4 regions of the Ruegeria sp. YKSE079 genome follow, and region 1 is predicted to be linked to each of the others. Evidence: riboswitches for the same ligand, from Rfam matches in the RefSeq annotation. Region 1 holds a riboswitch; each other region holds the start of a gene.

Region 1 (4,857 bases):
CCCGACGAGGTCGAGGCGATCAACGCGGCGCTGGACATGGCGGCACCAGGCGACGTGCTGGTGATCTTTGGTGATGACACGGCGCGGTGCTGGAAGCAGATCATCTATTTCAATTCGGATGAGGATGCCGAGTCTGCCGAGGCGAGTGCGGCGGCGCCTGCACCCGTTCCCGGCGCGTTCGAGGAGCTGTTTGACAGCGATCAGGCGCTGATCCGGGATGAACGCGGCGTGCGGCTGCCGCGGGATGTTGGTGAGGACTCCGACTGAGGGGGCGACATGGACAGGATAGAGGCGCTTGAAACCGCGCTGACCATCACCTGCGCGCAAAGCGATCTGTTTCGTGTGGACGACGCGCGCCGGCTGACCGGGCCGGGCCTGATGTGGGACAGTCCGGGGGCGGTTGTCGATGTGTTTTTCGACGGTGATCTGGCGCAGCGTGTCACCGGCTTGTGGCAGGTGCATGCGCGCCGCGTGCTGGATGCGCTGGGCTGGCAGGATGAGGCGCTGGCGTGGCGGGCGTTCACCGGCGGCGTGAACCTGGCGATTTCCGCGCCGATGGATCAGCTGTATTCGGCGGTATTTGCGGCCCAGACCGCCTGGCATTTCTGTGCGGCGGAGTTGACGGGGGCGGCCTCGGGAAATTTCGAGGCGATGGTTGCCGACCTCAGGGGCGTCATGGAGCGTGAGGCCAACCCGGCCCTGATCGCGCTGATCAAGGCGGCGGAGAAGCACGGCGTCGATATCCTGTGCGACGATGACGAGATCTCGCTGGGTCACGGCGCGGGCAGCCGGACATGGGCCTGGGATGCGTTGCCCTCGCCCGACGCGGTGGATTGGGGCGCGTTGCACAACATTCCCGTCGCTTTCATCACCGGCACCAACGGCAAGACCACGACGACCCGTCTGCTGGAGGCGATTGCCCGTGCGTCGGGCCGGGTGGCGGGGCTGACCTCGACCGAGTTCGTGCGGGTGGGGGACGATATCCTGGACCGGGGCGACTATTCCGGGCCGGGCGGTGCACGGATGCTGTTGCGGGACCGTCGGCTTGAGATCGCCTGTCTTGAGGTGGCGCGCGGTGGCATCCTGCGCCGGGGGCTGCCGACCCGCGCGGCCTCGGCCGCGGTGGTGACGAATGTGGCCAACGATCATCTGGGCCAGTACGGCGTCAACACGGTGCCGGAACTGGCGCAGGCGAAGTTTGCCGTGCGCCGCGCCCTGAAGAAGGGCGGTGTTCTGGTCCTGAACGCGGATGATCCCTTTGTGCGGGACGAGGCGGAAACCACGCCGGGTGTGATCTGGTGGTTCTCGCTGGACCCGGAAAACGATCTGATCCGCCGCGCCCGCGAGCGGGGAGAGTGCTGTTCGTTCCTGCGTGGAGAAGAGATCGTGTTCTTCGATGGGCAGGCCGAGCAGGTCATTCAATCGGTTCGCGATGTGCCGCTGACCATGGGGGGTGCGGCGCGCTATAACATCCTGAACGCGATGGCGGCGCTGTGCCTTGCGCGTGCGATGGAGATCCCGGTTGAGGCCATTCGCGCCGGGCTGGCCGGGTTCAGGCCCGATGCCCGTGACAATCCGGGCCGGTGCAACGAGTTCGCCTTTAACGGCGCGCGGGTGTTTGTCGATTTTGCCCACAATCCACATTCGATTGCGGCCGTGTGCGAGGCGCTGGGCGGGCTGTCGGCAAAGCGGCGCTTCATCGTGCTGAGCCATGCGGGCGATCGGTCGGACCAGGATATCCGGGAGGTCACCAGAACGGCGCTGGGGTTTCAACCGGATGTGGTGGTCGCCGCCGAGTTGGAAGGGTATCTGCGGGGGCGTGAGCTGGGCGAGATTCCGGCGCTGATCCGGCAGACCGCCACGGAATGCGGGCTGCGGGAGGATCAGGTTCTGCGCGCGGCCTCGCCGGTCGAGGCCAGCAGGATGATCCTGGATCGGGTCGAGCCCGGTGATCTGGCGCTGTTGCTGGTTCTGTCAGAGCGCGATGCGGTGCTGAACCTTTTGCAGAGCTAGCCCGGGCGCGCGCAGAATTTTCTTGCCGCACCGTAAGGATTGCACTAAGCGCGCGGTACCGGTCCCGAAAGGGCTAAGAGGGAATCCGAGGTGCCGCGCGGCATCAACCGGAACTGCCCCCGCAACTGTAGGCGGCGAGCGCTGTCCGTTCGTGTCACTGGGCCTTTCAGGTCTGGGAAGACAGGACAGGCGACGACCCGTCAGTCAGGAGACCTGCCGGTAAAAACCGAAACACACCGGACGGGGTTGTCCGGGGAGGTTGCCAAAGGATCCTGCCGGGGGGCCGTGCGCCGCCCTGCACCGACAGAAGACGAAATGCGACTGTCGCTTTGGTCAATGCCCTTTCACCCGTTCTCCGGTCATTGACATATGGAGATCGATCATCATGGTTTTGCGTACCGGCCTTGTGGGCCTTTCCCTGTCTCTGTCGGCGGCAAGTGTGGCCGCCAGCGAAAGTTTTCCGCTGACCATCGAAAACTGCGGCCATTCGGTGACGTTCGAGGCGCCAGTGGCGTCGGCGGTCACGGTCGGTCAGGCCGCGACCGAGGTGCTTTATGCGCTGGGGCTGGGCGAGCAGGTTCTGGGAACCTCGGTCTGGTTCAACGAGGTTCTGCCTGAATTTGCCGAGGTGAACGCCAAGGTGGAGCGTCTGGCCGACAACGACCCCAGCTTTGAAAGCGTGGTTGCCAGGCGGCCCGGTCTGGTGGCGGCGCAATATGAATGGCATGTCGGCCCCGAAGGCATCGTTGCCACGCGCGAACAGTTTCACGAACTGGGCATTCCGACCTATGTGATGCCCGCCGATTGCGTCGGCAAGGACAACTCGGTCGGCAGTGACGGGACGCGGATCGAGATGTTCTCGACCGATACGCTGTATCAGGGGATCGAGGAACTGGCCGCTGTCTTTGGGGCGTCCGAGAAGGGTGCGGAACTGGTGGCGGACTACAGGGCGCGCGAGGCCGCAGCCATTGCCAGGGCGAAGGCGGTGGAACTTGACGACGTGTCCGCCGTGTTCTGGTTCTCGTCCCCGGAGATGGAAAGCGATCCGTTCGTGGCCGGGCAGAAAGGCGCGCCGGGATATATGATGAACGCGCTGGGCATCCGCAACGTCATCGAAACGGATGAGGAATGGCCGACGGTGGGCTGGGAAACCATTGCCAAGGCCAATCCGACCGTCATCGTGATCGCCAAGATGGACCGTCGCCGCTTTGCCGCCGATGACTATGAGAAAAAGCTGGAGTTTCTGCGCAACGACCCGGTGGCCAGCCGGATGGATGCGGTCAGGAACGACCGCATCGTCATCATGGACGCACAGGCCATGGACGCCACCATACGCGCAATTCCGGCGCTGGAGGATCTGGCCGAGGAGTTGAGCAGCGGCGGTAACAGCCAGTGAGCGAGATCGCCGCAATCGCCCGGCACGTACTGGGGGCCGTGTGCCTTGCCGTGCCGGTGCTGGTTGCGGCGGTTCTGGCGGGCGCGATGATCGGGGAAACCGCGCTTGCGCCCGAGCTTGTGTTTTCAGTGCTGGCCAACAAGCTGGCCGGGGCGGGTCTGGCCGTCGATCCGATCGATCAGGGGATCGTGTGGAGTTACCGGCTGCCACGGGCGCTGGTCGCCGCGGCCTGCGGCGCGGGACTGGCCGTGGCGGGTGTGGTGCTGCAGGCGCTGCTGCGCAACGCGCTGGCCGATCCGTATATTCTGGGCATCTCTGCCGGGGCCTCGACCGGGGCGGTGGCGGTGACCATCGCCGGATTGGGCGGCGGCGCGTTGTCCCTGTCCTTTGGCGCGTTCAACGGTGCGCTGCTGGCTTTTGGGTTCGTTGCCATCCTGGCCCGTGCGGCGGGTGCGGGTGGCGGACGGGCGGCAACGGCGCAGATCGTTCTGGCGGGGATTGCGGGATCGCAGCTGTTCAACGCGATGACGGCCTTCATCATCGCCAAATCCGCCAATGCCGATCAGGCGCGCGGAATCATGTTCTGGCTGATGGGCAACCTGAGCGGGGTGCGCTGGCCGGATGTGTATCTTGCGATACCTGTGGCTTTTGCCGGCTGGCTGATCTGCCGTTTTCACGCCCGCGCGCTGGATGCCTTTACCTTTGGTTCGGATTCCGCGGCGTCGCTGGGCATACCCGTCCGGCGGGTGCAGGCGGTGCTGATCCTTGCCACCGCGCTGACGACGGCGGTCATGGTATCGATCGTGGGGTCCATCGGCTTTGTCGGGCTGGTGATCCCGCATGCCGCGCGATTTCTGGTGGGGCCGGGGCATCGCCGCCTGATCCCGACCGCCGCCCTGATCGGTGCCGTGTTCCTGATTGGAGCGGATATCGTGTCGCGCATCATCATCCCCGGTCAGGTCCTGCCCATCGGGGTGGTGACTGCGTTGATAGGTGCGCCAGCCTTTGCCGTCATTCTGGTGCGCGGACAAAGGAGCGCGCGATGAGGATCGAGGCCCGAGACCTGAGTTACGCCGTGCGCGGCAAGCGCCTGTTGTCAGGTGTGTCCTTTGACGTGGACCCCGGTGAGACGCTGGCGCTGGTCGGTCCCAACGGGTCGGGCAAGTCGACCCTGATGCGCCTGCTGGCGGGATTGGTGCGCCCGAGTTCGGGGCAGGTCGAACTGGCCGGTGATCCCCTGTCGGCGCTTGGGCGGCGGCAGATCGCCCGGCGTGTCGCCATTGTCGAGCAACAGGCCGACACGACAGAGCGGGTGAGTGCGCGGTCGGTGGTGGAGCTGGGCCGCACGCCGTGGTTGTCGGCCCTGCGGCCTTGGCAGGCGGAAGACACGTGGCAGGTCGACAAGGCGCTGCGGACCGTGGACATGGCCGGGATGGCGCACAGGGAGT
Region 2 (4,857 bases), on a different contig from region 1:
GGCGTATCCGGTCAGCAGCCATCCAAGCGCCTCGTTGGCGGTATCCTGATCGGCCAGCCCCGAGACGATCCGATAACTGCCTTTGGGCAGCTTTTCGGCGGCGGCGGCCAGCGGAAACCGCTTGCGCGCGCGCTTGGTCGCGTCGCCGTACCCGGCCAGCGCAAATCGCACCGCGCCTTCGCGGCCCGGCACCAACAGCGCCTGTCCCAGTGCGCCGGTGAACCCGTTGGACGCTACCCAACCCCGAACCTCGCTGTCCTGCGCATCCAGCCAGGCATCAAGCGCGGCCTGTTCGATTACATGCAGGTGCAGGGCGTGGTCGGAGGGAGGGGCAAAAGACAGGGGCATGAACGGCTCGCTTGGTTGAGGTGCGGCCAGACTACCTTGCGCCGGGGCACCTGCAAGCCATTTCAGATCGAAAGATGCCGTTGGTCCCAAACCGCAACCAACGACTGCTCGCCGACCCGGATCAGGCGGAACAGCGTGGCGCTGGCGGCGACGTGGTCTCCGGCATCCACGGCTTCTGACACATCTCCCGCCACGCGGGTCAGCGCCGTCATGCCGACCTGTTCGGCAATCGCCACCAGCGAGCGTGCGGCCTTGCGCAGACCCAGCCAATCCCGCTGTCGCCACATGAGTTCGCATCGCGACAGCCGCAGGGCCAGCTCTTCGATGGCGCGGCATACCACATCCTCGGCGCCCGAATCGCCCAGCTGATCGTAAAGATTTCCCAGAGGGTCCGGATCCAGTCGCACGGTTTCCCTCTGAACGAGTGTGATCACTTTCTCCACCACGTTCACCCCAATAAAGTCGCACCCCCACGGCACGGTCGCATCCTCGCGCCACAGTGGTTGGCAAAAGGTTTCGGCAAAAGTGGATAATGTCTCGAATTTTGTTTCAATTCGGATTAGATCACGCTGCAGCACAGAAAACCTTGGGGATTTACTGGAATGGACTTCGCTAAACCTCTGCCGAATTATCTGGTCAAGCGCTACCATGGCTGGAAAGCCACGACCTATGCCGAGAACGAGGCCTGGTACCGCACATTGGCCAACGAAGGGCAGCATCCGCGCGCCATGGTGATCTCCTGCTGCGACAGCCGGGTGCACGTCACATCTATCTTCGGCGCCGATCAGGGCGAATTCTTCATCCACCGCAACATTGCCAACCTGGTACCGCCCTATGCGCCCGATGGCGATCACCACGGCACCAGCGCGGCCATCGAATATGCGGTCACCGCGCTGAAGGTCGCGCATCTGATCGTGCTGGGCCATTCGCAATGTGGTGGCGTTCAGGGCTGTATCGACATGTGCAAGGGGCAGGCGCCACAGCTTGAGGCCAAGGAAAGCTTCGTCGGGCGCTGGATGGATATCCTGAAACCGAAATACGATCTGGTTGCCGATCTCAAGGACAACATCGAACAGGCTCGCCAGTTCGAGAAACAGGCCGTGGTGGCCTCGCTGGAAAACCTGATGACCTTCCCGTTCGTCGCCTCCGCCGTCGAGGCCAAAAGCCTCAGCATTCACGGCCTTTGGACCGACATCGGCGCAGGCGGATTGCAGAGCTATGATCCTGCGAAAGGAAAGTTCGAACCGGTCTGAGTGACCCGGGCGCCGATCTTCGGCGCCCGAACCGCTTCTGGAAATCAGTCTAGCCGCCGCGACAGGAACGTTCCGTCTGCGATTGATGCCTGGTCCGCGCGCAAGCGCCCGGTCAGTTCTGCATCACCGCCGGTTTGCCCCCATTGACCAAAGTGCACGTGGTCGGTGATCGCGCGGCGCGGCAGCCAACCAGCCTTTTCAAGTTCCGGCCTGTCGTGAAAACCACGGACCAGCCCGACACAAAGATATGCGACGGGTACAACCTCGGCGGGCAGGTTCAGCACCTCTTTCAGCGCGCCATTGTCAAGGATCGACACCCAGCCCACCCCCAGCCCCTCGGCTCGTGCCGCCAGCCAGAAGTTCTGTACCGCACAGACCGACGAGAACATGTCCATTACCGGAATATGAGTGCGACCGATCACCACCGGCCCAGAGCGGCTGCGGTCGCAAGTGATGCAGATGTTGATCGGCGCCTCGAGGATACCTTCCAGCTTGAGCTTGCGATAAGTGTCGCGCTGCTCGACCGGGAACATCAGCGCGGCCTCAGCATGGGCCTTGGCAAACAGCTCATGCACCTGCCGCCGCATATCACGGTCCTGCAGGATCAGGAAATCCCACGGCTGCATGTATCCCACCGATGGCGCGTGATGCGCCGCCAAAAGGACACGGCTCAACCGGTCTTCGGGTATCGGGTCCGGCAGGAAATCCCCGCGGGTGTCGCGGCGGTTGAGGATAGTTCGATAAACCGCTTCGCGGCTCGCCTTGTCAAAAGCGTCGGGCGCCATCAGCGCCGGTTTGGTGGTAATGGCCATCGGAGTCCCCTTGGATGGTCCCGCGCCGCCCGCCGTCCACGCAGGCTGCGCCATCCCTTCCGGCCGGTCTTCTGACTCGGGATCTTCCCGCGCGAACCCCTTCCCGGCCAGGGCCAGTGGTTCATGTCCGCACAGTCCCCCTTACAGCGTTGGGCACGTCGCGGGTTTGCACCGCGTTCCCGATTCTCCCGACGGGCGGGCACCGAAAGGTGGGCGGACACTAGACGCCTATGCAGGGCAGTCAACGAAAAAGAGATGCGTTTTCCCCGACCTTGCGTGCGTCGCTTGACAGGCTCCTCCAGTTTGGACGGTTCGATCCGCTTCAGTCGAGGCAAGAACTTGTGCGCCTTTGTGGCGCGCGTTAGCATTTCTTCCTGTGATTGTTTAGGAGGGATTTGTTATGGCTCGTCATAGCTATGGTCATGGCGTTGAAGGCACGCGTGTTTCGGACGCGAATTTCGAAAGAATAAGGCAAAACATAGGTCGGACCAAGCCGGGGATAACCTCAACCTATAGGGTCGTCTCGGGTGTTATTTGTGTCGTCACAGGATTTGCCATGCGGTTGGCGACGGAAACAATAAACGATCCCAGCTTTACCCCGGAAACAGCGTCGAATTTCCTGCCCGCGCTGCTGTTCGCGTTCCTGTATCACGTCGTCGTATTCGGCGGCTTGTTAATTGCGATTTTCGTATACAAAAAATACCCGAAGTTCGCCTGGATCATCTTTGCAAATTTCTTTGGTTATACGTGGGCTGGCATATCGATTCGAAGCGATGGGTTTTTCGGGCTGTAAACAATGGCGAAGAGGGCGACACATTGTATCGCCTTCTGCAATTCCACATCTAACCGGTTTCAACCCTTTTTCAGCACTTCCCGCCCCAGCAGTTCGGCGATCTGCACCGCGTTCAGGGCAGCGCCCTTGCGCAGGTTGTCGCTGACGCACCACAGGTTCAGGCCGTTCTCGATGGTCGAGTCCTGCCGGATGCGGCTGATGAAGGTGGCAAAATCGCCGACGCATTCCACCGGCGTGACATAGCCACCGGCCTCGCGCTTGTCGATCACCATGATGCCCGGCGCCTCGCGCAGGATGTCGCGGGCCTCATCCTCGTCCAGGAACTCTTCGAACTCGATGTTCACCGCCTCGGAATGGCCGACGAAGACCGGCACCCGCACGCAGGTCGCGGTGACCTTGATCTTGGGGTCCACGATCTTCTTGGTCTCGGCCACCATCTTCCACTCTTCCTTGGTCGAGCCATCCTCCATGAAGACGTCGATATGCGGAATGACGTTGAAGGCGATCTGCTTCTGGAACTTCTTCGGCTCGACCTCGTTGATCGGGTTGTAGACGGCCTTGGTCTGATCCCACAGCTCGTCCATGCCTTCCTTGCCCGCTCCCGACACCGACTGATAGGTCGACACCACGACGCGCTTGATCCTGGCACGGTCATGCAGCGGTTTCAGCGCAACCACCATCTGCGCGGTCGAGCAGTTGGGGTTCGCGATGATATTCTTCTTGGAATAGTCGTGGATCGCCTGCGGGTTCACTTCCGGCACGATCAGCGGAATGTCCGGGTCATAGCGATAGAGCGAAGAGTTGTCGATCACGACACAGCCCGCCGCCGCCGCCTTGGGCGCGTAATCCTTGGTCGCGGCCGAACCCACGGCAAACAGCGCCATGTCCCAGCCGGTAAAGTCAAAGGTGGCCAAGTCCTGGGTCTTGATCGTCTTGTCGCCAAAGCTGACTTCGGTGCCCAGCGAACGACGGCTTGCCAAAGCGGCAATTTCGTCCACGGGGAACTGGCGCTCGGCCAGGATGTTCAGCATTTCGCGGCCCACGTTGCCCGTGGCGCCGACGACGACGACGCGATAGCCCATGTCTTGTCTCCTGAGTTAAGGACGCGCGTTCATAGCACCCTTTGTCGCAGAAGAAAGGGGGCAGGCGGCGTATTTGCGTCCCTGACGTCAATTTGAGGCGTGGCGCTGTGTCTCAGCCCCCGGCCAGAAGGCCCTCATAGACCTCGACCAGCGCATTTGCTTCGCCCTCGATATCAAAATGCGTCTCTACATGGGTGCGGGCCGTCACTCCGGACCGGGCCAGAGAATCGCGGTCCGCCAGCATCTCCGCCGCCGCGCCGGCCAGCGCCTGGATGTTGTTCGGGGCCACGACGCGACCCAGCGACGGGTCGGTCACGATTTCGGAAAACGCGCCCACATCGGTGGCCACCACCGGCACACCGCAGGCCATCGCCTCCAGCGGGGTCAGGCCGAACCCTTCCCATCGCTGGGGGGCGATGAACAGGTCCAGAATCTGATACCATTCCGCGATCCGGTCCACGGTGACCTCGGGCTTGAACAGGATGCGGTGGGCCAGCCCGGCGTCTGCGACCTTCTGTTTCAGATCGTTCAGAAAGCTGGTGTGCTGCTCGGTCGCCCGGCCCATGACA
Region 3 (4,857 bases), on a different contig from region 1:
TGCCCTGGGGTTGCAGGGGCAGGGACTGGCCTCGTATGTCTTTTCCGACCTTGATCCGGTCAAGGATGCTGACGACATCGCCGCCACTTGCCAGACTTATCTGGACAGCGCCTCGGGCTGGATCGAAGACGCCCGACCATGCGGGCGGCTTCGCCTGTGCCTGCGCGCGCGGATACCGGCGATTCAGTCGACCTGAACCGCGACCGAGGCGGCGACGGGCACGTCATCCACGGTCAGCTGGCTGTGATCGTTGGCGTTCAGAGAGACTTCGATCTCGACCTCGCCTTTGGGCAATTCGTCGATATGCATCCACTCGCCATAAAGGCGCGCCAGCTTGGCACCATTGACATAGACATGCGCATGGCCTTCGCCCGGCCTGTCCGCCAGCGAGGCATTTTCCGGGGAAAAGCGGAAATTCCGCGGAATGACATGCAGATTCCAACCGGCCATCGGATCCTTGGCAAGCATGACCTCAAGTCCCGGTGCGTCCGCGCCCGATGAAAAATTTATGGTTGTGGCATGATCATGTGAACCGGCTTCGCCGTGTTGGGCCGGGTCGCCGTGATCGTGGCCTTCAAATGTCACGCCATAACCCGCCGCCGTCACGAAACCTGCGCCAGCGCCAAAGATCAGGCCGATGCCGAAAAGTGCGAGAGATCGGAACATCTCGAATCCTTTTGATATAAATAATCCCGCCGGGCGTCTGGCCCGGCGGGATGCATCAGCAAACGATTACGCGTTGGCTTCGGCGCGTTTTCCTTCGGCCTGCCAGAAATATCCGGCAAACGTGCCCACCAGAACCCAGGCGGCCATACCGACACCAAAGGCGCGCGCCGCGAACAGGGCGCCCAGTTCGGTCGGAACCGGGCCGGTAAAGCTGTCGGGTTCGGGGGCTCCGATCAGGTGCGGCGCCAAAAGCAGCACGGTCGCGATCAGGTAGCTGATCAGATTGCCACCGAACGCGATCAGCCACATGGCGACACCTGCCGCTGCCACGGTTCCGGTCCACCAGATCTGGCGCGCGGTGATGTCGGAATAGGCCACACCGGGCACCTCAGGCGCCAAGGACAGTCCGGGCGCGAAGTGGAAAGTGATGAAGCCCGCCAACCCCCACAGGATGCCGGTGCGGGCATTGACCTCATGGCCCATCCGTTCTGCCATCGACATCAGGGCCACCAGCACCAGCGCATAGCCGGTATAGGTCAGCATGGTGAACACGATGCTCAGCCCATCGCGCATCAGGTCGAACCCCGGCAGATCCGGATGTGCCGAAACGGCGGCTGCTCCGAAATGCACCAATTCGCCGGACTCGTAGAGTTCAGCGTGAAGCAGGACGGGCTGCACAAATACGAGCTGCAGCAGGGCGGTGATCAGCCCTGCTGCAGCGCCAGCGAACAACGCGCTGGTCAGAATGCGACTGAACATGGGTCAGTGGCAGGGGAAGCCGGTTGAGTGGCGCACATCATGAGCGGCGTCGTGCAGGGCGGATGCCTGAACATGGCCGGTCAGGGTGATGATCCCCAGACCCAGAACAACAGCAAACAGAGCCGGAAGGATGGCCGAACCGGCAGCAGATGCCTTGAGCGTTTTGGTCGTCATTTTAGTCCTCCTGAGCCGCCGCACCCGACGGCCGGTGTTTCGTTTCTTGCCTGGCAGGTCTCCTGGCTTGCGGGTCGGTGCCTCTGTTCGCCTTCCCCCCGGGACAGTTCCGGGAGTGGCTGGTTGAACAGAAGCTCACCGCTTACAGTCGCGGGGGCGGCTTTGGATTTGACCACCGGGATGGCCGCACCAAATTCCCTCTTAGCACCGGAATTCTCCGGCAGGACCAGACCCTTTCATTTAGCCGCGATGCAGTCGTTCGCGCAATTCCCATTTGCGACCCATTCGGTCATTTTTCGCGCCTGCGCAGCAAATAGATGTCCATGATCCAGCCATGATCGGCGCGTGCCCGGGCACGGGTTTCAAGAATCTTGTCCGCAACGTCCGCCAGAGGGCCTTTGACCAGGATTTCTTCCTTCATGCCCACATACGCGCCCCACCAAATGTCGAACGCCATCATATCAAGGCTTTGAAACGAGCATTCGCCGTCCAGCATGACCGCAACCTTGTCGGCACCGTCAGGCCAGCCCTCGTCCCGGATGCGGCGGCCGGTCGTGACGACATAGGGCGCGCCGATGTCGTTGATCGGAATCGCATGGGCGGCCGTCAGTGCCTGCAGCGCGGTGATGCCGGGAATCACCCGTGTGACCGGCTGCGGGTCCAGCCGCGACGCAATTCGCAGCGAACTGTCATAAAGCGATGGATCACCCCAGATCAGCAGCGCCACCTGCCGGGCCTGCGGAAACCCGGCGATCGTCTCCTGCCAGCGCAGGGCGATAGCGTCATGCCATTCGTCCACGCCGCGTAAATAGCCGTTATCGGCGCGGCGCCTGGGGATATCGAAATAGGCGATCTGAGGTGCCGCGTCCGCCACTTGCGCGATGATCTCCTCCCGCAGTCCAGCCAGATCGGCCTTGTTCTCGCCCTTGCGGGGGATCAGGATCAGGTCCGCCGCCCGTATCGCGTTTGCCCCCTGGAACGTGACGTGATCGGGATTGCCGGTGCCGATACCGATCAGGTTCAGCTCATACATCCCCGAACTCCGCCAACGGGCCGTAAAGGATCAGGGCGGGGGCGGTGCCGACCTCTGATTTCAGTTGCTCCGCCAATGCTCCGATCGTTGCGCGTTGCAGTTTCTGGTCCGGCGTCGACACGGATTCGGCCATCAGCGCCGGGGTGTCGAGCGGCAGCCCGTGGTCATTCAGAGCCTCGACCAGCAATGGAAACGTGCGCTTGCCCATGAAAACGACGGTGGTCGCGCCAGCATCGGCCAAGGCAGGTAAATTCAGATCCTGAGGCAGCTTGCCGCTGACATCATGGCCGGTGACGAACTGCACCCGCCGCGCCGTCAGCCTGCGGGTCAGCGGAATGCCCGCCGCCGCCGCCGCCGCGATGGCCGACGGGATGCCGGGAATGATCTCATAGTCGATACCGGCCTCGCGCAGGGCGACGATTTCCTCCTCCAACCGACCGAACAGACCACCATCACCGGATTTCAGCCGTACGACACGCTGTCCGGTCTGGGCATAATCGACCAGCAGACGGCTGACATGGTCCTGCTTGGGCGAGGGGCGACCGGCGCGTTTGCCGACACCGACCAGATCGGCATCCTCGCGCGCGTGTGTCAGGATCGGACCGCTGCTCAGATCATCGAACAGCACCGCGTCGGCCTTGCCGAGCCGGTCCACCGCCTTGAGCGTCAAAAGTTCCGGATCGCCGGGACCGGAGCCGATGAAAGAGACAAAGCCGCTCATGTCGAAGCCTCCGCAATCAGGTGGAAAAAGGTGCCGGTAACGTTGCCGCGTACCGAGCCGGTTTGAGGGCCTTCGACCCCTTCAGCGTCAAAGACCTGCGCCAGCGGCGCGTCCGGTTGGTCGACAATCGACGAATAGTGAAACTCGTGCCCGCGCAACATTGCGCCCGCGCCATGTCCGGGTATCGGCGCAATCAGACGCGCCTTGCGGTATCCCAGATTGAACTTGCGTTTTTCATAAGACGTGACCAGACCCAACAGCCCGGCCATCTTGTGGCCTACCCCATCCTTGTCGATCAGTGCTTCGCCCAGGGCCATGTAACCGCCGCATTCACCGTGTACAGGCTTTGTCTCGGCATGTTTGCGCAGACCGGTCAGGAACGTGTCGGCTGTTGCCAGCTTGCCAGCATGCAATTCGGGATAACCACCCGGCAGCCAGACCAGATCGGCATCCGCCGCCGGCGCCTCATCCGCCAGCGGAGAAAACGGCAGGATTTCGGCCCCCGCCGCGCGCCAGCCTTCCAACAAATGCGGATAGGTAAAGGAAAAGGCCTCGTCCCGCGCCAATGCGATGCGCTGCGCCGGGGGAAATGGCAGCGCCGACGCCGAGGACCCTTGCGGACTTGATGAAGCCGCCGCCTTGATTGCCTCCAGATCCACATGTTCGCGCAAAAACGCCGCGTAACCGGCAATCGCGCTTTCCAGATCGGGGTGTTCAACCGCCTGTATCAGGCCCAGATGCCGTTCAGGCAAGGTCAGATCGCCCCGGCGCGGCAGTACGCCCAGCACCGGCAGACCCGCACGCTCCATCCCCAACCGGGTCAGGCGTTCATGTCGGGGGCTGGCGCAGCGGTTCAATATCACCCCGGCAAAGGGCAGGTCAGGGTTGTACATCCGGAACCCCAGCGCCGTGGCCGCCGCCGATTGCGCCTGACCGCCCACATCCAGAACCAGTACCACCGGCCAACCCATCCGCAGTGCGGTTTCGGCGCTCGACCCATGGCCCAGCTCGCCCGGTTTGGCAACGCCGTCGAACAGGCCCATCGACCCTTCGGCCACCACGATGTCCGCACCCTCGGCCTGGGCCGAGATCGCGCCCAGCAGCGGTTCGCCCATCGCCCAGCTGTCCAGGTTGAACGAGGAACGCCCCGCCGCCGCGCGGTGAAAGGCCGGGTCGATGTAATCCGGCCCGCTCTTGAACGGTTGAACGGTCAGCCCGTCCTCGGCCAGCGCTCTGAGCAGGCCCAGCATCACCGTCGTCTTGCCGGTACCCGACGAGGGCGCCGAAATCAGAACTCCCGGCGGGTTAGTCATCGCCATGACTCCAGCTCGACCACGGGCTGTCCGCGCTCTGCGGGCGATAGCGCCGGTCGTATTCCTTGGAATAGAGGCAGCTTTCGTCAAACCCTTCGCCGGCCAGCGCTGGCCCCACCAAGATCAGCGCGGTCCGCGAGATGCTCGCGTCCAGCGCTTCTTTCAGGGTGTCGAGCGTTGCGCGGATGATT
Region 4 (4,857 bases), on a different contig from region 1:
AACAACCAATGCTTCGCAACAGGTCACAAGGTTTGCTGTCGCCAGATAATTGGTGAGAACCTTCAGAACCGAAGCCGACCCGAGGTCGCCAGTGTGCAGGATGCGGCGGCCCATCGTGGTGAGGAAGGGCAGGATACGTTCGAACGTCGCGCGGTCGCAGCCCGCGAAAATCGAGATGTTGCCGGTATCCGCCCGATGGCAGCCGCCCGAAACCGGGCAGTCCACCGCGGCGCCGCCGCGCTCGATCACCATGGCGCCGAGCCTTTTGACCTCGGCCTCGTCGGTGGTCGACATCTCCATCCAGATCTTGCCCGGCTTCACTTCGGGCAGCATCTGTTGCATCACCGCGTCCGAGGCCGCAGGCGATGGCAGGCAGGTGATGACGGCGTCACATTCGCGCATCAGCTGTGCCGGACCGTCCGCGCGTTTGGCGCCACGCTCGACGAACATGTCGACCAGATTTTCATTCAGGTCATGCACCGCCAGATCAATTCCGTTCCGCAAGAGCGAGCCTGACAGTTTGTGGCCCACATTACCCAGACCGATGAAACCAACTTTCATGGATTTGTCCTCCCCGGCGGGCGTATGCCCGCGTATACGATTCATGCGGTGACTATGAAGCTTTGAAATCGGCAAGAGAAACGAATAATAATGATCGCAATGGTCAAAAAATTTTGGTGATAAATGGACCGCCTTCCAAATCCGGCCTGGTTGCGAACGTTTGAGGCGGCGGCACGCCATCTGAACTTTACCACGGCGGCGAAAGAACTTGGGCTGACCCAGACGGCAGTGTCGCTGCATATCCGCTCGCTGGAAGAGGATTTGGGCGAAAAACTGTTTCTGCGCGCCGCGCGTCGGATCGAATTGACCGAACTTGGCCAATCCTATGCGCTGACCGTGCGGCGGGCGCTGTCGGATATCGCGCTCAGCACCAACAGCCTGTTTGGTCCGGCCACCCGCCAAAGCCTGACAATACGGGCAGCAATTTCGACCGCCACCTATTGGATCGCGGCGGAATTGCCTGATTTCAGCGCGCAATATCCGGAAATCCCTGTGCGGCTGGTGTCGCATATCTGGAATGACAGCGCCGCCCCTGCAGATGTCGATATCGAGATCCGGTTGGGATATGGCGATTGGCCGGGCGTCATGGCCGAGAAGTTGAGCGAGGAAACCATCGTTCCGGTCTGCCGTGCCGGTGACCCCGTTCCCACCATCCGGCAGATGCACAGCGGGCCGTTGATCCACATTCTCGGCTACGAGGACAACTGGGCGCGCTACCTTGAGGCGCACGGGCTTGACCACGACCCATCGGCAACCCGGCACGCCGTCGATACCACGGTCGCGGCGTTGCAACTGGTGATGGGAGGGGCGGGTTACGCCACCATCCTCGGCCGTTTTGCGCGCAATGCCATATCCCAGGGCGCACCGCTGCAAATTGCCGGGCCACCGATTCCCTTTGGGCAGTCGCATTACCTGATCCGATCCGACGCGGCGACATCGGTTTCCGGTTCAGCACGCCTTTTCGAGGCATGGCTGCGGGACAGGTTGGCTGGCGATGCCGCTGGTTAACGATGGCGGGTCGCTTTTTCACCCTGACGGTTCACAAGCCTGACGCCGCGCTTGACAAGTCCCCTGCCCTTGCCGCATGTCCGCGCTGTTGGTGTCTGCGCGAGCAGATGAAAAGGGAATGCGTCAGCGGTTCACCGTCAAACGCAGCCGCCCCCGCGACCGTGACCGGAGAGGGTGCCCAAATGCCACTGGCCGACAGGCCGGGAAGGCGGGACACCCGACAGGGACAAGCCCTGACATCCGTAAGCCGGGAGACCTGCCAGCGCCCGAAGACCAGACCGGACGGGGTGTTCCGGTGTCGGGCCGTGGCCCGCATGAAACCCCGTTCCCCGAAACCTGAATGGGGGGATGAGAGACGTGACCGAGCCTGCACCAGTCGAACTGCTGGTCTGCACCACCTGCCGCCGGGGTCTGCCCATCGAGGATGACGCCCAGCGCCCGGGCGCGCTGTTGCACAAGGCGCTGACCGAGGTCGAACTGCCCGATGGCGTTCTGCTGAAACCGGTCGAGTGTCTGTCGAACTGCGATCAGGGCTGTTCGATCGTGCTGCGTGGCGGGCCGTCGCGCTGGACCTTCGTCTATGAGAACCTGAGCGAAACAGACGATGTCGCGATCATCGTCGAAGGCGCGACCAAATACCTGGCCACCGAGGACGGGCTGGTAAAGTGGCGCGACCGCCCCGAACATTTCCGCAAGAACTGCGCCGCCCGCATTCCCCCGATTGGAGCCTGAGCCATGAGCACCCTTGAAAAACTTCCCGTCACCGTGATTACCGGCTTTCTGGGCTCGGGCAAGACCACGCTGATCCGCCACCTGATGCAGAACCCACAGGGCAAGCGGTTGGCCGTGGTGGTCAACGAATTCGGCGATGTGGGCGTCGATGGTGAGATCCTGAAAAGTTGCGCCATTCCGGATTGCCCGGCGGAAAACATCATGGAGCTTGCCAATGGCTGTATCTGCTGCACCGTGGCCGACGATTTCATCCCCACCATCGAGGCGCTGATGGCGCTGGAGCCGCGCCCCGATCACATCCTGATCGAAACCTCGGGTCTGGCGCTGCCGAAACCGTTGCTCAAGGCGTTCGACTGGCCCGACATCCGGTCGAAGATCACCGTGGACGGTGTGATTGCGCTGGCCGATGCCGAGGCGGTGGCCGCTGGTCGCTTCGCGCCGAACGTCGAAGCGGTGGACGCCCAGCGCATGGCGGACGAGTCCATCGACCACGAAACGCCGCTGTCAGAGGTGTTCGAAGACCAGATTTCCTGCGCCGATATCATCCTGCTGACCAAGCCCGACCTGGCCGGACCCGACGGCGTTGCGAAGGCCAGGGAAATCATCGCTGCCGAGGCCCCGCGCCCGCTGCCGGTGGTCGAGGTCGCCGAAGGGGCCGTGGACGTGCGCGTTATCCTGGGGCTGGAGGCCGCTGCCGAGGATGACATGGATGCCCGCCCATCGCACCACGACGGGGCGGACGATCATGAACACGATGATTTCGAAAGCGTCGTGATCGAGTTGCCCGAGCAATCCGATCCCGCCGACCTGATGGCCCGGATCGAACGTCTGGCAAACGAATTGAACATCCTGCGCGTCAAAGGGTACGCCGCCGTATCCGACAAACCGATGCGTCTGCTGGTGCAGGCTGTGGGCGCGCGTGTTCGCCACCAATACGACCGGGCTTGGAAACCGGGCGAAGAGCGCCGCTCGCGCCTGGTGGTGATTGCCGAGCATGACGACATCAACGAAGCCGCAATTCGCGGTATTCTCGAAGGTGTGGCCGAGGCCGCCGAATAAGGGACCGAGACGCCAATGCATGTCGTCTTTCGCGAAAGCCACGGTCTGGAAGAGACCGAAACACCGACCGATCTGGGCCAGAGCCCGGGCGATCTGGTGGTGCTGTCCTTTTCCGACAGCGACCTTGGCGCGTTCGCGGCGGGCTGGCATCGCGGCGGCGGAGCCGAGGGGCGGATGCCGTCATTGCGGCTGGCAAATCTGTCGGCGCTTAAGCATCCGCTGTCGGTCGATACCTATGTCGAACAGACGCTGGAGGGGGCCAAGGGCATCCTGATCCGGCTTATAGGCGGCGTGCCGTACTGGTCTTACGGGCTGCAGCAGGTTCATGCGCTGGCGCAATCGAAAGGGCTGGCGCTGGCTGTTCTGCCAGCGGACGGGCGTGAGGATACCCGGCTGGACGACTATTCCACCCTGCCGGTCTCGACCCTGCGCCGCCTTGCGCATCTGTGCGATACCGGCGGCGAGGTGGCGGCCCAGGCCGCGCTGGCACAGATGGCGCTGGCGACGGGATTGTATGCCGGACCGGTGATGGGGTCCAAAGCGCTGCCCGAATGCGGCGCGTGGTGCCCGGACCAGGGGGTAATCGCGGCAGAGACCGCCTTCGAAGATGGCAAGCCCCGCATCCTTGTCACGTTTTACCGCGCCTATCTCAGCGCGGCTGACACGGCGCCGATCGCCGCCTTGATCCGCGCGTTCCGGGCCCGCGGATATGATGCCGTCGGTCTGTTTGCACCGTCGCTGAAAGCGCCCGCATCGGCCAAATGGCTGGCAGAGCAGGTTGCTTCGCTGACACCTGCGGCCCTCGTCAACGCAACCGCCTTTTCCGGCAAGGGCGGCGGAGGCACATCGCCTCTGGATGCCGCGGGGGTACCGGTTTTTCAGGCCATGCTCGCCACCTCGAACCGCAAGGCGTGGGACGAGGCGGAACGGGGTCTGTCGCCTGCGGACCTGGCCATGCACGTGGTGCTGCCCGAAGTGGATGGCCGCATCACCGGCAGCGTGATCTCGTTCAAGGAGCCGGGGCAGCGCGACGCGCATCTGCAATTCGCACGTGCAATGCACGCACCCGAACCCGACCGGATCGGGGCGCTGGTGGATCGGGTGTCGGGTTGGCTTTGCCTGACGTCGAAACCCAAGGCAAAACAAGTGCCGGTGCTGGTGCTATCGACCTATCCCGGCAAGGACTGGCAGATGGCCCACGCGGTGGGACTGGATGCTCTGGCTTCGGCCGAAGCGATGCTGGAGGACCTGCGCGGCGAGGGGTATGACACCGCGCCGGCAGAGCCCATCGCCGATACCCTGCTTGACGCGCGGACAAGCTGGTCTTTGACAGATTACCGCGCGGCCCTGTCCACCTTGCCCGCTTCGCTGCGGCAAGATCTGGAGACCGTGTGGGGCAAGGCCGAAGACGACCCGGCTTTTGCCAACGGCGCCTTTCATTTTACTGCCCTGCGGCGCGGCAAGGCGATTGTCGCCCTGCAACCCGAGCGCGGCACG

The links. Region 1 has a riboswitch for cobalamin ahead of AC2FMY_RS02090 (ABC transporter substrate-binding protein). Riboswitches for the same ligand answer to the same signal wherever they lie in the genome.
Region 2: linked by a shared signal. The riboswitch ahead of bluB (5,6-dimethylbenzimidazole synthase) and the one ahead of AC2FMY_RS02090 (ABC transporter substrate-binding protein) in region 1 are both predicted to bind cobalamin.
Region 3: linked by a shared signal. The riboswitch ahead of AC2FMY_RS15690 (CbtB domain-containing protein) and the one ahead of AC2FMY_RS02090 (ABC transporter substrate-binding protein) in region 1 are both predicted to bind cobalamin.
Region 4: linked by a shared signal. The riboswitch ahead of AC2FMY_RS15620 (DUF1636 family protein) and the one ahead of AC2FMY_RS02090 (ABC transporter substrate-binding protein) in region 1 are both predicted to bind cobalamin.

Annotation. Positions count from the first base shown of each region.
Region 1 is NZ_JBXWRJ010000002.1:97,592-102,448, reverse strand. It holds gene cphA (cyanophycin synthetase) at 1-267, shown strand, start outside; gene AC2FMY_RS02095 (Mur ligase family protein) at 277-2,013, shown strand; cobalamin riboswitch at 2,056-2,248, shown strand; gene AC2FMY_RS02090 (ABC transporter substrate-binding protein) at 2,399-3,409, shown strand; gene AC2FMY_RS02085 (FecCD family ABC transporter permease) at 3,406-4,455, shown strand; partial or broken gene AC2FMY_RS02080 (ABC transporter ATP-binding protein) at 4,452-4,857, shown strand, end outside.
Region 2 is NZ_JBXWRJ010000008.1:29,336-34,192, reverse strand. It holds gene AC2FMY_RS08985 (leucyl aminopeptidase family protein) at 1-348, opposite strand, end outside; gene AC2FMY_RS08980 (hypothetical protein) at 411-800, opposite strand; gene AC2FMY_RS08975 (carbonic anhydrase) at 951-1,601, shown strand; gene bluB (5,6-dimethylbenzimidazole synthase) at 1,646-2,413, opposite strand; cobalamin riboswitch at 2,458-2,635, opposite strand; gene AC2FMY_RS08965 (hypothetical protein) at 2,814-3,206, shown strand; gene AC2FMY_RS08960 (aspartate-semialdehyde dehydrogenase) at 3,266-4,288, opposite strand; gene AC2FMY_RS08955 (glycosyltransferase family 4 protein) at 4,401-4,857, opposite strand, start outside.
Region 3 is NZ_JBXWRJ010000017.1:24,225-29,081, reverse strand. It holds gene AC2FMY_RS15705 (DUF1636 family protein) at 1-196, shown strand, start outside; gene AC2FMY_RS15700 (hypothetical protein) at 184-666, opposite strand; gene AC2FMY_RS15695 (CbtA family protein) at 733-1,425, opposite strand; gene AC2FMY_RS15690 (CbtB domain-containing protein) at 1,429-1,599, opposite strand; cobalamin riboswitch at 1,635-1,845, opposite strand; gene cobF (precorrin-6A synthase (deacetylating)) at 1,889-2,632, opposite strand; gene cobA (uroporphyrinogen-III C-methyltransferase) at 2,625-3,353, opposite strand; gene AC2FMY_RS15675 (cobyrinic acid a,c-diamide synthase CobB) at 3,350-4,672, opposite strand; gene cobM (precorrin-4 C(11)-methyltransferase) at 4,659-4,857, opposite strand, start outside.
Region 4 is NZ_JBXWRJ010000017.1:11,452-16,308, forward strand. It holds gene AC2FMY_RS15610 (NAD(P)-dependent oxidoreductase) at 1-606, opposite strand, end outside; gene AC2FMY_RS15615 (LysR family transcriptional regulator) at 685-1,569, shown strand; cobalamin riboswitch at 1,641-1,847, shown strand; gene AC2FMY_RS15620 (DUF1636 family protein) at 1,918-2,301, shown strand; gene cobW (cobalamin biosynthesis protein CobW) at 2,305-3,360, shown strand; gene cobN (cobaltochelatase subunit CobN) at 3,376-4,857, shown strand, end outside.